Regions from separate parts of the Nonomuraea sp. NPDC001831 genome, predicted to be linked through region 2. Evidence: riboswitches for the same ligand, from Rfam matches in the RefSeq annotation. Region 2 holds a riboswitch; the other holds the start of a gene.

Region 1 (6,711 bases), on a different contig from region 2:
TTTACATTGGAGATCGGTAAGGGTCAGAAGTCGGCGTCGAAGCTGACCGAGCCGGTCACCCCCACCTGGTACGCCGACACCCGCCGCTCGAAGAAGTTCGACAACTCCTGCACGTCCTGCAGCTCCATGAACGCGAACGGGTTCTTCGACCCGTACAGCGGCTCGACGCCGAGCTGGGCCAGCCGCCGGTCGGCCACGTGCTCCAGGTACGCGCGCATGTCCGCCGTCGACATGCCCGGCACGCCCTGCCCGAGCAGGTCCTCGGCGAACTGCGCCTCGCAGTCGACCGCCTCGGCCAGCATCTCCCTGACCTGGCGGGCCATCTCCTCGTCGAAGAGGTCCGGCTCCTCCTGCCGGACGACGTCCACCACGTCGAAGGCGAAGGCCATGTGCATGGACTCGTCACGGAAGACCCAGTTGGTGCCCGAGGCCAGCCCGTTCAGCAGGCCGCGCGAGCGCAGGAAGTAGACGTAGGCGAACGCGCCGTAGAAGAACAGGCCCTCGATGCAGGCGGCGAAGCAGATCAGGTTGAGCAGGAACGCCCGCCGGTCCTCGCGGGTCTCCAGCCGCTGGAGGCTGCCGATGGAGTCGATCCAGCGGAAGCAGAACTCGGCCTTGCGCCGGATGGAGGGGATGTTCTCCACCGCCGCGAACGCCGCGAACCGCTCCTCCTCGTCCGGCACGTACGTGTCCAGCAGGTTCAGGTAGAACTGGACGTGCACCGCCTCCTCGAACAGCTGCCTGCTCAGGTACAGGCGCGCCTCGGGCGCGTTGACGTGCTGGTAGAGGTTGAGCACCAGGTTGTTGGCCACGATCGTGTCGCCGGTGGCGAAGAAGGCGACCAGGCGGCTGACCAGGTGGCGCTCGGCCGCCGACAGCTTGGGCAGGTCGTTCAGGTCGGAGTGCAGGTCCACCTCCTCGACCGTCCAGGTGTTCTTGATCGCGTCGCGGTAGCGGTCGAAGAACAGGGGGTAGCGCATGGGCCGCAGGGTCAGGCTCATGCCCGGGTCGAGCAACATCGGGTTCTCCTCGGGGGTCACTGGCAGGCCTCGCACGACTCGGGGTTCTCCAGGGAGCACACCAGGGCCTCCTCGGACTTGTTCGCGCGGGGCGCGGAGGGCGCGGAGGGCGCGGTGGGCGCGGCGGGCGTGAGGGGCACGGTGGCCTGCTGGATGCGGGTGGCCGGGCGCGAGCGCAGGTAGTAGGTGGTCTTCAGGCCGGACTTCCAGGCGTACAGGTACATCGAGGAGAGCTTGTCGATCGTCGGCGCGCTCATGAACAGGTTGAGCGACTGGCTCTGGTCGATGAACGGCGAGCGCGCGGCGGCCATGTCGATCAGCGCCCGCTGCGGCAGCTCCCAGGCGGTGCGGAACAGCCGGCGTACGTCCTCCGGCAGCTCGGCGATGCCCTGCACCGAGCCCTCGGCCTGCTTGATGGCCGCCCGGACGCGGTCGTTCCACAGGCCGCGCGACTTCAGCTCGGCCACCAGCGCGTTGTTGATCTGCAGGAACTCCCCGCTCAGCGTCTCGCGCTTGAACAGGTTGGACACCTGCGGCTCGATGCACTCGTAGCAGCCGACGATCGAGGCGATGGTGGCGGTCGGCGCGATCGCGATCAGCAGCGAGTTGCGCAGGCCGTGGGCGGCGATGCGCTCGCGCACCGCGTCCCAGCGCCCGGCCTGGGTGCCGCTCTGGCCCCACAGGTCGTGCTGGAGCCGGCCGCGGGCCGCCCACGTCTGGTCGTAGGCGGGGTGGGCGCCGAAGCGCTCGGCCAGGCCGGCGGAGGTCTCCAGCGCCGACAGGTAGATCTCCTCGGCGATCCGGGTGGACAGCTCCTTGGCCTCGGCCGAGTCGAACGGCAGGCGCAGCGCGAAGAAGACGTCCTGCAGGCCCATCACGCCGAGGCCGACCGGGCGCCAGCGCGGGTTGCTGGCCGCGGCCTGCTCGCTCGGGTAGTAGTTGATGTCGATCACCCGGTCGAGGAAGGTGACCGCGGTGCGGACGGTGGCGCGCAGCCGCTCCCAGTCGATGCCGCGGTCGATGCCGCCGTCGGGGGCCGCTGCCTGCCCCGTGCCCGTCAGGTGGGCGGCGAGGTTGACCGAGCCCAGGTTGCAGACCGCGGTCTCGGCGTCGCTGGACACCTCGACGATCTCGGTGCACAGGTTGGACAGGTGCACCACGTTGCCGGGCTCGGCCGCCTGGTTGCACAGGCGGTTGGCGGCGTCCTTGAAGGTCATCCAGCCGTTGCCGGTCTGGGCCAGGGTGCGCATCATCTTGGCGTACAGGTCGCGGGCCTTGATCTGCCGGACGTACCGCCCGTCGCGCTCGGCGGCGCGGTAGGCCTCCTCGAACGCCTCGCCCCACAGGTCGGGCAGCTCGGGGACCTCGTCGGGGTCGAACAGCGACCAGGTGCCGTCGGCCTCGACCCGGCGCATGAACTCGTCGGGGATCCAGTTGGCCAGGTTGAGGTTGTGGGTGCGGCGGGCGTCCTCGCCGGTGTTGTCGCGCAGCTCCAGGAACTCCTCGACGTCGGGGTGCCAGGGCTCCAGGTAGACGCAGGCCGCGCCCTTGCGCCGGCCGCCCTGGTTGACGGCGGCCACCGACGCGTCGAGCGTGCGCAGCCACGGGACGATGCCGTTGGAGTGCCCGTTCGTGCCGCGGATCAGCGCGCCCCGGGAGCGCACCCGCGACCAGGAGATGCCGATCCCGCCGGCGAACTTCGACAGCTGCGCCACCTGGGCGTACCGGTCGTAGATGGAGCCGATCTCGTCACGGGGCGAGTCGACCAGGTAGCAGGAGGACATCTGGGTGTGCCGGGTGCCGGAGTTGAACAGCGTCGGCGAGCTGGGCAGGTAGGCCAGCGACGACATGAGCCGGTAGAAGCCGACGGCCTCGGCGGGCGTCTCGGCCAGCCCGCAGGCCACGCGCAGCAGCCAGTACTGCGGCGTCTCCACCACCAGCCGGGTGGACGGGTGGCGCAGCAGGTAACGGTCGTAGACCGTCCGCAGCCCGAAGTACTCGAACCGCAGGTCGGCGGTGACGTCGATGGCGTCGTCGAGCTTGCGGGCGTTGGCGTTGACGAACTCGGCGGTCTCGTCGCCGATGAGCCCCTCGGCGTGGCCCAGCCGGATCGCCTGGCTGAAGGAGGCCACGCCCTGCCCGCGGACCTCCTTGTCGATGTAGCCCGACAGCAGCCGCGCGGCCAGGCGCGAGTACTGCGGCTCCTCGCCGATCATCTCGGCGGCCGTCTGGATGGACAGCCGGTCCAGCTCGGCGGTGGTGGCCCCGTCGTAGAGGCCGCTGATCGTCTTGGTGGCCACCCGCATCGGGTCGATGTCCGTCAGATCGGTCGCCCAGTGCTCCACCGCACGTACGATCTTGTTGACGTCGACCGGCTCCGCGGTGCCGTTGCGCTTGCGCACCTGCATCTGGACGCGCCGCGGCGCGGACCTGTCGGCGTCCGCCCGCGCCGTCGCGGCCAGGTCCGTCATCGGGTCCCCTGTGACCGTCACTGCGCTCTCCCCTCGTGAACTCGGTCAGCGGCCGAGAACGCGCGCAGGAGGCGGACGGCGAGGCGCCACAGCCCTCTCGCCGGTGCCGTCCACCGTCCCGCGCGGTCTCGGACCAGCCGCGCGCGCATGATCGCGCGCGGCGCGCCGGCAGGTCTTCGGACTCGTGGGCATGCTGTCGCTGCCTACTGGCCGTCGCTTCCCGGGCCTTCGGCCCAGTGCGTCTGACGGCGTTCGTTCCCACTTACCGCTGCGGGGCAGTCCCGGATTCCCACCGGGTTCCCTCTTGCCTCGGCCGCCCTGGCGGGGCGACCGAACCGGCTGCGGGAGACACCATATATAGGGCGGATCAAAAAGTCACACCCAACATCTCGTGTTGCGAAGAACCCACGCTCCGATCCGGCCATCCGCCACGGGGCCGCGCCCGCGAGGCTGGCGGCCCGATTGTGATCGACGTCATAGGCCCGCGATGCCCCGTTTTCGCTACCTTAGGTATCGATACTTCAAGTAGCGAAAACCTGAGGAGACGAGCATGAGCGAGACCACCGGCCTGCGTCCGGTCACGCCCGACTGGGACACCGTCACCCCCGCCGAGCTGGCCGCCTACGTCGAGGCGGAGAACCGGCTGCGCGCCTCCGTCGAGGCACAGGCGATCACCGGCCGGCCGGATCCCGGCGCCGCCGTCGACTGGCGGACGGTGGCGCTGCCCGGCCGCGACATCCGCGTCCGGGTCCACCGGCCCCGAGCGGCCGAGCCGGGGGACGCCCTGCCGCTCGTGCTGCACGTGCACGGGGGCGGCTTCGTCGGCACGGCGCCGCAGAGCGACTGGGTCAACAGCCACCTGGCCGCCCACCTGCCCGCCGTCGTCGTCTCGGTGGACCACCGGCTGCTCGACTGGCGCACGCCGCTGGCCGCCGCCGCCGACGACGGCTGGGACGTGCTCCGGCACGTGCTGGAGAACGCCGCGCAGTGGGGCGTCGACCCGGCGCGGGCCGTCCTGTTCGGCGAGAGCTGCGGCGGCCTGATCTGCGCCCTGGCCGCGATCAGGGCCCGCGACGCCGGTCTGCCCCTGAAGGCCCAGGTGCTGGTCAACCCCGCCGTGGAGGTGGCCGGGACGATGTTCGACCACCCCTCGATGACCCAGTACGCCGACACCCCGACGCTCAGCGTGCCGGTGTTGCGGCTGTTCCACCGGCTCGCCGTGCCCGAGGGGACGGACGCCCGCGCGCTCTCCCCGCTGTACGCCGACGACCTGGGCGGGCTGGCCCCGGCGCTCGTGGCGGTGCCGACCCACGACCCGATCGCCGACCACGGCCGCCGCTACGCCGAGGCGCTGCGGGCCGCCGGCACCCCCACCCGCCTGGCCGAGTACCCCGAGGCCGGGCACGCCTTCCTCAGCATGCCGGTGCTGGCCCCCCAGGCCGAGGACGCGCGGGCGGACATCCTGGGCTTCCTCCGCGACGCCCTCACCGCGTAACCCGCGACCGGAGCGGGCAGGCGAGGACGACCCGGCCCCTCGCGCGGCGCCGGGTTCTGCTTCATGATTCGGGGTGTCACCCCGTGGCCCCTCGCGATGGGACGGTCAGTGAAGCGCATCCTCGCCTGGATCGGCGTCAACGTCGACATCCTCGTCGCCCTGGCGGTGGCGGTCGTCGTGAGCATCTTGGACGTCGCGGGCATCGCCACCGCGGAGGCCGTCAGCAACGCCACCGTGGCCACGCTGGCGGTGCTCGCGTTCGTCATGCTGCGCAGCCGGACGCGGGCGCAGTCGGCGGAGAACGCCGTGGAGCGGGCCGTGCTCGCCGCCGATCGCAAGCTCGACCTGCTGCCGTCCCTGCTCCAGGAGCAGTCGGCGGTCCGGCTGGTGCGCGGCGAGGAGTTCAACCGGGTGCTGGCGCAGGCGCGCGGGGACACCGACCGGTGGATCTTCAAGGGCTCGACGGGCGCGTACGTGCGCGCGGTGACGCTGCCCGAATGCCTGGCCAAGGCCCGTCAGGGACGGCGGGCGCTGCTGGTCCGGCTGGAGATCCTGGACCCGGACGACCTCGCGCTGTGCGAGCGGTTCGTCCGCCTGCACCGGAGCCTGGCGCTGGACGACGACAGCCCGGAGCTGACCTGGACCGCCGACGGCACCCGCAGGGAGCTGTACGCGACCGTGTTGTCGGCCTGCTGGCATCACCAGCGCTACGAGCTCCTGGACATCGAGATCGGGTTCTCCTCGATCGCCTCGACGTTCCGCTACGAGCTGTCCTCCCGCCACATGTTCATCACGCAGCGGGGGCCCGGCTTCCCCGCCACCGTCATCACCGGGAACGCGCTCGCCCTCGACTGCTGGGCCACCGAGCTGCACGCCAGTCTCCGCCAGGCGCGCCCGCTGAACCTGCGGGGCGCCGAGGACGTGACGTTGTCGTTCTCGCCCACGGTCGAGGAGGTGCGGGCGCTGTTCGAACGCCTCGGCCTCGCCCTGCCCGGCGCCTACGGCGACGAGGACGTCGAGGAGATCGTCGGGATGGCCTTCAGGAACGTCGACCCGTACGACAAGGCGGCGGCCTGGGGGTGAGCCGCCGCCGGCGCGGTCAGCGCCCGGCGTCCCGGGCGACGATGCCGTGCGCCAGCCGGGCCAGGGCGGCGCCGATCTGCCCGGGGGTGAGGCCGCGCCTGCGCTGCTCGGCGTAGACGTCGGGGCTGAGCGGGGCGAGCAGGATGTCGGCCAGCGCCTCGGTCTCCGGGACGCCCGCCTCGGTCAGCAGCACCCGCACGTGCGCCCGCCAGAACCCGTAGGCGCCGGTGGCGTAGCGCAGGGCGCCCTGCTCGGCGCCCAGGACGAGCGAGATGTGCTCGTCCAGCAGGCCGACCATCGCGGCGTAGAAGGCGGCAAGCCGGTCGGCGGGGGGCGCGCCGGGGCCGAGCGGCGGGTCGCCGCGCAGCAGGCGTTCCTGCAGCGCGCGCTCGTGCTCGTCGAGCAGGGCCTGCGCGATCGAGACGGTGTCGGGATAGCGGCGGTAGAGCGTGCCGCGCCCGACGCCCGCGGCCTTGGCGATGTCGTCCATCGTCACGCCGCGCGGGTCGCGGGTGGCGAACAGCTCGGCCGCCGCGGCGAGCACCTTGGCGCGGTTGCGGGCGGCGTCGGCGCGCTCCCGCGGGCGGCTCGCCTCCGCCACGGGACGTCCGGTCAGCAACTCGGTACGGGACTCCATGGCGGC
Region 2 (6,711 bases):
GCAGCGGGGAGCCGCTGGGGCCGGCGGGCACGTAGCCGCCGTCCAGGGCGTGCAGGACGTGGTCCAGCTCGTCGGTGGTGCGGGCCAGGCGCGGCACCATCTCGGCGGCGGCGAACGCCAGCACCCGCGCCACCAGCTCCACCCGTTCCTCGGCCACACGGCCCACCGATGCGGCGGGAGCGACACCGGGCGTACCGTCCGACGCGGCGGGAGCGAGGCCGGGCGTACCGTCCGATGCGGTGGGAGCGGCATCGGGCGTCCCGTCCGATGCGGGGGGAGCGAGGCCGGGTGTCGCGTCCAGTACCGCGCGGGCGACGGCGGGGGCTGCCTCCGGGGCCCAGGCGTGCTGCTCCATGGCCTCGACCAGGGCGCGGGCGGTCGTCTCCGCGCGGTCCACGTCGCCGAGCCCCGCCGTGCCGTCCTCGGCCAGGCCGAGCGCCTCGCGCAGGCCGGGCAGCGTCTCCCGGCCGGCCCACATCTGGCGGGCGCGCAGCATGGCCAGCACCAGGTCCACCCGCACCTGGCCGGTGGGCGCCTGGCCGAGGACGTGCAGGCCGTCGCGGATCTGCGCGTCCTTCACCTCGCACAGCCAGCCGTCCACGTGCAGGATGAGGTCGTCGAACTCGCTGTCGTGCGGCCGGTCGGCCAGCCCGAGGTCGTGGTCGAGCCGGGCGGCCTGGATCAGCGTCCAGATCTGCGCCCGGATCGCGGGCAGCTTGGCGGGGTCCATGGCGGCGATCGTGGCGTGCTCGTCCAGGAGCTGCTCCAGCCGGGCGATGTCGCCGTAGGTGTCGGCGCGGGCCATCGGCGGCACCAGGTGGTCCACCAGCACGGCGTGCGCGCGCCGCTTGGCCTGCGTGCCCTCCCCCGGGTCGTTGACCAGGAAGGGGTAGACCAGCGGCAGGTCGCCGATGGCGGCGTCGGTGCCGCACGCGGCCGACATCCCCGCCGACTTGCCGGGCAGCCACTCCAGGTTGCCGTGCTTGCCGACGTGCACCATCGCGTGCGCGCCGAACTCGGCCGACAGCCAGCGGTAGGCGGCCAGGTAGTGGTGGCTGGGCGGCAGGTCGGGGTCGTGGTAGATGGCGATCGGGTTCTCCCCGAAGCCGCGCGGCGGCTGCACCATCACCACGAGGTTCCCGGCCCTCAGCGCGGCCAGCACGATGTCGGTCCCGTCGTCCCCCTCGTGCACGAACAACTCTCCGGGCGGCGGCCCCCAGTGGCGCTCCATCTCCTCGCGCAGGGCCGCGGGCAGCGTCCGGTACCACTGTTCGTAGGAGGCGGCGGAGATGCGGACCGGGTTGCCCGCCAGGTGCTCCTCGGTCAGCCAGTCCTGGTCCTGGCCGCCGGCGGCGATCAGCGCGTGGACGAGCGCGTCGCCGTCCTGGTCGGCCACGCCGGGGAAGCCGTCGCCCAGGTCGTACCCCGCCTCGGCGAGACGGGCCAGCAGCCGGACGGTGCTCGCCGGGGTGTCCAGCCCGACCGCGTTGCCGACGCGGGAGTGCTTGGTCGGGTACGCCGACAACATCACCACCAGCCGCCGTTCGGCGGGAGGGGTGTGCCGCAGCAGGCCGTGGCGCACCGCGATGCCCGCCACCCGGGCGGCCCGCTCGGGGTCGGCGACGTAGACGGTCAGCCCGTCGGGGTCGATCTCCTTGAACGAGAACGGCACCGTGATGATGCGCCCGTCGAACTCCGGGATCGCCACCTGGGAGGCGGCGTCCAGCGGCGACAGCCCGTCGTCGTTCTCCTCCCAGGCCTGGCGGGTGGTGGTCAGGCAGAGTCCCTGCAGGATCGGCACGTCGAGCTCGGCCAGCGCGCCGACGTCCCAGGCCTCGTCGTCGCCGCCCGCCCCCGCGGTGGCCGGACGGGAGCCGCCCGCCGCCAGCACCGTGACGACCAGGGCGTCCGCCGCGCGCAGCGTGTCCAGCAGCTCCGGCTCGGCCGCGCGCAGGGACGAGCAGAAGACCGGCAGCGCCTGCCCGCCCGCGTCCTCGACGGCGTCGCACAACGCCTCGACGAACGCGGTGTTGCCCGCCACGTGGTGGGCCCGGTAGTAGAGCACCCCCACCACGGGACCGCCGGTGGTCCTGGCGGGGCGGTCCAGCCGTCCCCAGGTGGGGGCCGGGACGGGCGGCTCGAACCCGTGCCCGGTCAGCAGGACGGTGTCGGACAGGAACGCGTGCAGCTCGGCCAGGTTGGCCGGACCGCCATGGGCCAGGTAGGCGTGCGCCTCGGCGCACACCCCGCCGCTGACGGTGGACAGCTCCATCAGCTCGGCGTCGGGCGCCTGCTCCCCGCCCAGCACCACCACCGGGCGGGGCCCGGCCAGCAGCGCGTCGAGCCCTTCCGGCCAGGCCCGCCGCCCGCCCAGCAGGCGCACCACGACCAGGTCGGTGCCCTCCGTCAGGCCGGGGACGTCCTCGGCGGTCAGCCGGGCGGGATTGCCCAGACGGTAGCCCGCCCCGCAGGCGCGGGCGCTCAGCAGGTCGGTGTCGGAGGTGGAGAGCAGCAGAACGGTACGGCTGTCGCCAGGCACGGCGCATTCCTCCCTCGGGGTCCTCGCCCCGGTCGCGGGTGACACGACGGCAGGAGTCTCCTGGCTCCCGGATCGACGCTCACCCCGGCCTTCCCGTCCGTCGCCGGACAGTGGCCTCGTGGTGGGGTTCGCTCCCCGGTCACAGTGGCGGGACCGCGCCGGATTCGCACCGGCTTCCTCCCATTGCCATCGTCTACGCCGAAGCTTACGGCAGGAGCGACCCGTCCCAGAAGTGGCGTTACGATCCCTTCGTGCCCGTAGGTGAATCTTCCGGACGTACGCGTCCCGATGCCTGTCCGGGGGCGCTCCAGGTGCACGAGGCCGCCGACGGCCCGCTCGCCCGCGTGCGCCTGCCCGGCGGCGCGGTGTCGGCCGCGCAGCTCCGCGTGCTCGCCGGGTGCGCGGCCGAGCTGGGAGCGGGCGTGATCGAGCTGACGTCGCGGGCGAACGTCCAGGTGCGGGGGCTGCGCTCGCCCGAGGTCTTCGCCGGGCGCATCGCGGCGGCCGGGCTGCTGCCGTCGCCCGCGCACGAGCGGGTGCGCAACATCCTGGCCTCGCCGCTGAGCGGGCGCGGTCCTGACGGGCTGCTGGACGTGCAGGCGATGGCGGACGCCCTGGACCGGGCGCTGTGCGCGCGGCCCCGGCTGGCCGCGCTGCCGGGACGGTTCCTGTTCGCCCTGGACGACGGCACGCGGGACGTCGCCGGGCTCGGCGCGGACGTCACCTACGTGGCGACCGGGCGGCTGCTGCTCGCCGGCGCCGACACCGGGCTGACCGTCGCCCCGGACGCGGCCGTGCCGCTCATGATCGACGCCGCCGAGGCGTTCCTGGACGAGCTGTCCCCCGACGGCCCGCGCGCCTGGCGCATCCGCGACCTGCCGGACGGCCCCGCCGCGATCGCCACCCGCCTGCGCGACGGCCGACCAGCCCGAACGAACGCCCCGAACGCACTGGACGCCCCGAAGGCCCCGCAGGCGCCCCACACCGCCGACGCCCCGCAGGCCGCGGATGCCGCGAACGTCCCGCCCTCACCCGCGCGCCGCCCGTCCGCGGGCAGGATCGCGCAGCGGGACGGCCGGGTGGCGATCGAGGCGCTCGTGCCGCTCGGCCGTCTGACGTCCGCCCAGGCCAGAGCGCTCGCGGACCTCGGGCGGCCAGTGCGCCTGACCCCCTGGCGAACAGTCGTCCTGCCGGACCTCTCCCCCGGCTCCCCCGGCTCCCCCGGCTCCCCCGGCTCCCCCGATTCCTCGGGCTCCCCGAAATCCCTCGGCGAGGCGGACCGGATCGAGCGGACGCTGGCCGCCGCCGGGCTCGTCACCGACCCGGACTCCCCCTGGGCCGGGGTCACCGCCTGCACCGGCCGTCCCGGCTGCGCGAAGGCGCTCGCCGACGTGCGGGCGGACGCCCGCCAATGGGTGCGGAGCCTCGGCCGCGCACCCGCCACACCCGTCCACTGGGCCGGTTGCGAGCGGCGCTGCGGCCTGCCGCGCGGCCCGGTCCGCCAGCTGATCGCGACCATCAACGGATACGAGGAACGCCAGGAGTGAGCGACTACATCCGCGACGGCGCCGAGATCTACCGGCGCTCGTTCGCGACCATCCGCGCCGAGACCGACCTCACGGGCCTGCCCCCCGAGGTCGCCCAGGTGGCGGTGCGCATGATCCACGCGTGCGGCATGACCGACCTCGTGACCGACCTGGCCTGGTCCCCGCGGGTCGTCGCGCGGGCCAGGGCGGCGCTGCGCGGCGGCGCGCCGGTGTTGTGCGACGCCATGATGGTCGCCTCCGGCGTGACCCGGCGCAGGCTGCCCGCGGGCAACGAGGTGCTGTGCACGCTGGGCGATCCGCGCGTCCCCGAGCTGGCCGAACGCCTCGGCACCACCCGCAGCGCCGCGGCCCTGGAGCTGTGGCGCGACCGCCTGGAGGGGGCGGTGGTGGCCATCGGGAACGCGCCGACCGCGCTGTTCCGGCTGCTGGAGCTGGTGGCCGAGGGCGCGGGACGCCCCGCGGCCGTGCTCGGCATCCCGGTCGGCTTCATCGGCGCGGCCGAGTCCAAGCAGGCGCTGGCCGGCAGCGACCTGGAGTACCTGGTGGTGCACGGCCGTCGCGGCGGCAGTGCGATGACGGCCGCCGCGATCAACGCCATCGCGAACGAGACGGAGTGAGGACCATGTCAGGACGCCTGTACGGAGTCGGCCTGGGCCCCGGCGACCCCGAGCTGGTCACGGTCAGGACGGCCCGGCTGATCGGCGAGGCCGACGTGATCGCCTACCACGCCGCCCGGCACGGCCGCAGCATCGCCCGTTCGATCGCGCTGCCGTACATGCGCGAAGGCCAGATCGAGGAGCTGCTGCTCTACCCGCTGACCACGGAGACCACCGACCACCCCGGCGGCTACCAGGGGGCGCTCGACGACTTCTACGCCGACTGCGCCGAACGCCTGGCCGCCCACCTGGACGCGGGCCGCACCGTGGTCGTGCTGGCCGAGGGCGACCCGCTGTTCTACGGCTCCTACATGCACATGCACAAGCGGCTCGCCCACCGCTACCCGACCGAGGTGGTGCCCGGCGTGACCTCGGTCAGCGCCGCCGCCGCCGTGCTGGGCCGGCCGCTGGTCGAGCGGGACGAGGTGCTGACCGTGCTGCCCGGCACGCTGCCCGCGCAGGCGCTGGCCGAGCGGCTGCGCGACACCGACTCGGCCGCCGTGCTCAAGCTGGGCCGCACGTTCGGGAAGGTGCGCGACGCGCTGGCCGAGGCGGGCCGCCTCGACGACGCCTGGTACGTCGAGCGGGCCACCATGGGCGCCGAGCGGGTCGCCCCGCTCAAGGACGTGGACCCGGACGGGGTCCCGTACTTCTCGCTGGCGCTGCTGGCCAGCCCGGCCGAGCGCACGTTCGTCCCCGAGCGCCCGGTGGACGAGGGGCGGGGCGAGGTGGTCGTGGTCGGCCTGGGCCCGGCGGGACGGCCGTGGCTGACGCCGGAGGCGCAGGAGGCGCTGGCCGCGGCCACCGACCTCGTCGGCTACGGCCCGTACGTGGACCGGGTGGCCCCGAACGCGCGCCAGCGCCGGCACCGCACCGACAACCGGGTGGAGGCCGAACGCGCCAGGCACGCCCTTGAGCTGGCCCGGGACGGGGCCCGCGTGGCGGTCGTGTCGTCCGGCGACCCGGGCGTGTTCGCCATGGCCAGCGCCGTGCTGGAAGCCGCCGCCGACTTCCCGGACGTGCCGGTGCGAGTCGTGCCGGGACTGACCGCCGCCCAGGCGGTCGCGGCCAGGGCGGGCGCGCCGCTCGGGCACGACTACTGCGTGCTGTCGCTGTCCGACCTGCTCAAGCCGTGGGAGGTGGTGGCCGACCGGCTGTCCGCCGCCGCGCGGGCTGACCTGGTGCTGGCGATCTACAACCCGGCCTCGCGGAGCCGTACGTGGCAGGTCGCCGCCGCCCGGGACCTGCTGCTGGAGCACCGGGCGCCGGACACCCCCGTGGTGATCGGCCGCGACGTCGGCGGCCCGGAGGAGAGCGTCACGGTCACCACGCTCGGCGAGCTGGACCCGGGCCAGGTGGACATGCGCTGCCTGCTGATCATCGGCTCGTCCACGACGCGGGCCACCGAAGGCGGCGTCGTCTACACCCCGCGCCGCTACCCCTGAACCCAGGCTGCCGCCGCCGCCACGCTGTCCGTCGCCCGGACGCCCGCGGGCAGCGGCGGCCGGTCCACCATGATCACCGGCAGGCCGAGCTCACGGGCCGCGCCGAGCTTGGCCGTGGTCATGCCGCCGCCGCTGTCCTTGGTCACCAGCACGTCCAGGCGGTGCTCCCGGATCAGGGCGCGCTCGCCCTCGACGGTGTACGGCCCCCGGTCCAGCAGGACGTGCACGTTCGCCGGCACGGGCCCCTCCGGCGGGTCCACCGACCTGGCCAGCAGCCACACGCCGGGCAGCGGCGCGAACACCGGCAGGCTGCGGCGCCCGGTCGTGAGGAAGACCCGGGTCTCCCGGCCGGCCGCGCCCCACCGGTTCGCGGTCAGCAGCCCGGCCGCCGCCTGGAGGGAGCCGACCCGCAGCCACGCGTCGCCCGGCCCCTCCCGCCATCCCGGACGCCGCAGCACCAGCAGCGGCACCCCGGTCGCCGACGAGGCCGCGACCCCCGAGGCGGTCATCCGCTCCGCGAACGG

What was found. A riboswitch is a leader RNA that binds a small molecule or an ion and turns the genes downstream of it on or off. The one in region 2 is predicted to bind cobalamin.
Region 1: it holds a riboswitch for cobalamin, as region 2 does, so the genes downstream of both, ACFYYW_RS37485 (ribonucleoside-diphosphate reductase subunit alpha) here and cobN (cobaltochelatase subunit CobN) in region 2, are expected to answer to the same signal.

Annotation. Positions count from the first base shown of each region.
Region 1 is NZ_JBIATU010000015.1:193,872-200,582, forward strand. It holds gene ACFYYW_RS37480 (ribonucleotide-diphosphate reductase subunit beta) at 24-1,055, opposite strand; gene ACFYYW_RS37485 (ribonucleoside-diphosphate reductase subunit alpha) at 1,037-3,511, opposite strand; cobalamin riboswitch at 3,640-3,845, opposite strand; gene ACFYYW_RS37490 (alpha/beta hydrolase) at 4,041-4,985, shown strand; gene ACFYYW_RS37495 (hypothetical protein) at 5,094-6,068, shown strand; gene ACFYYW_RS37500 (TetR/AcrR family transcriptional regulator) at 6,085-6,705, opposite strand.
Region 2 is NZ_JBIATU010000004.1:309,530-316,240, reverse strand. It holds gene cobN (cobaltochelatase subunit CobN) at 1-2,539, opposite strand, end outside; cobalamin riboswitch at 2,593-2,719, opposite strand; gene ACFYYW_RS16610 (precorrin-3B synthase) at 2,791-4,086, shown strand; gene ACFYYW_RS16605 (precorrin-8X methylmutase) at 4,083-4,703, shown strand; gene ACFYYW_RS16600 (precorrin-2 C(20)-methyltransferase) at 4,709-6,187, shown strand; gene ACFYYW_RS16595 (cobalt-precorrin-6A reductase) at 6,178-6,711, opposite strand, start outside.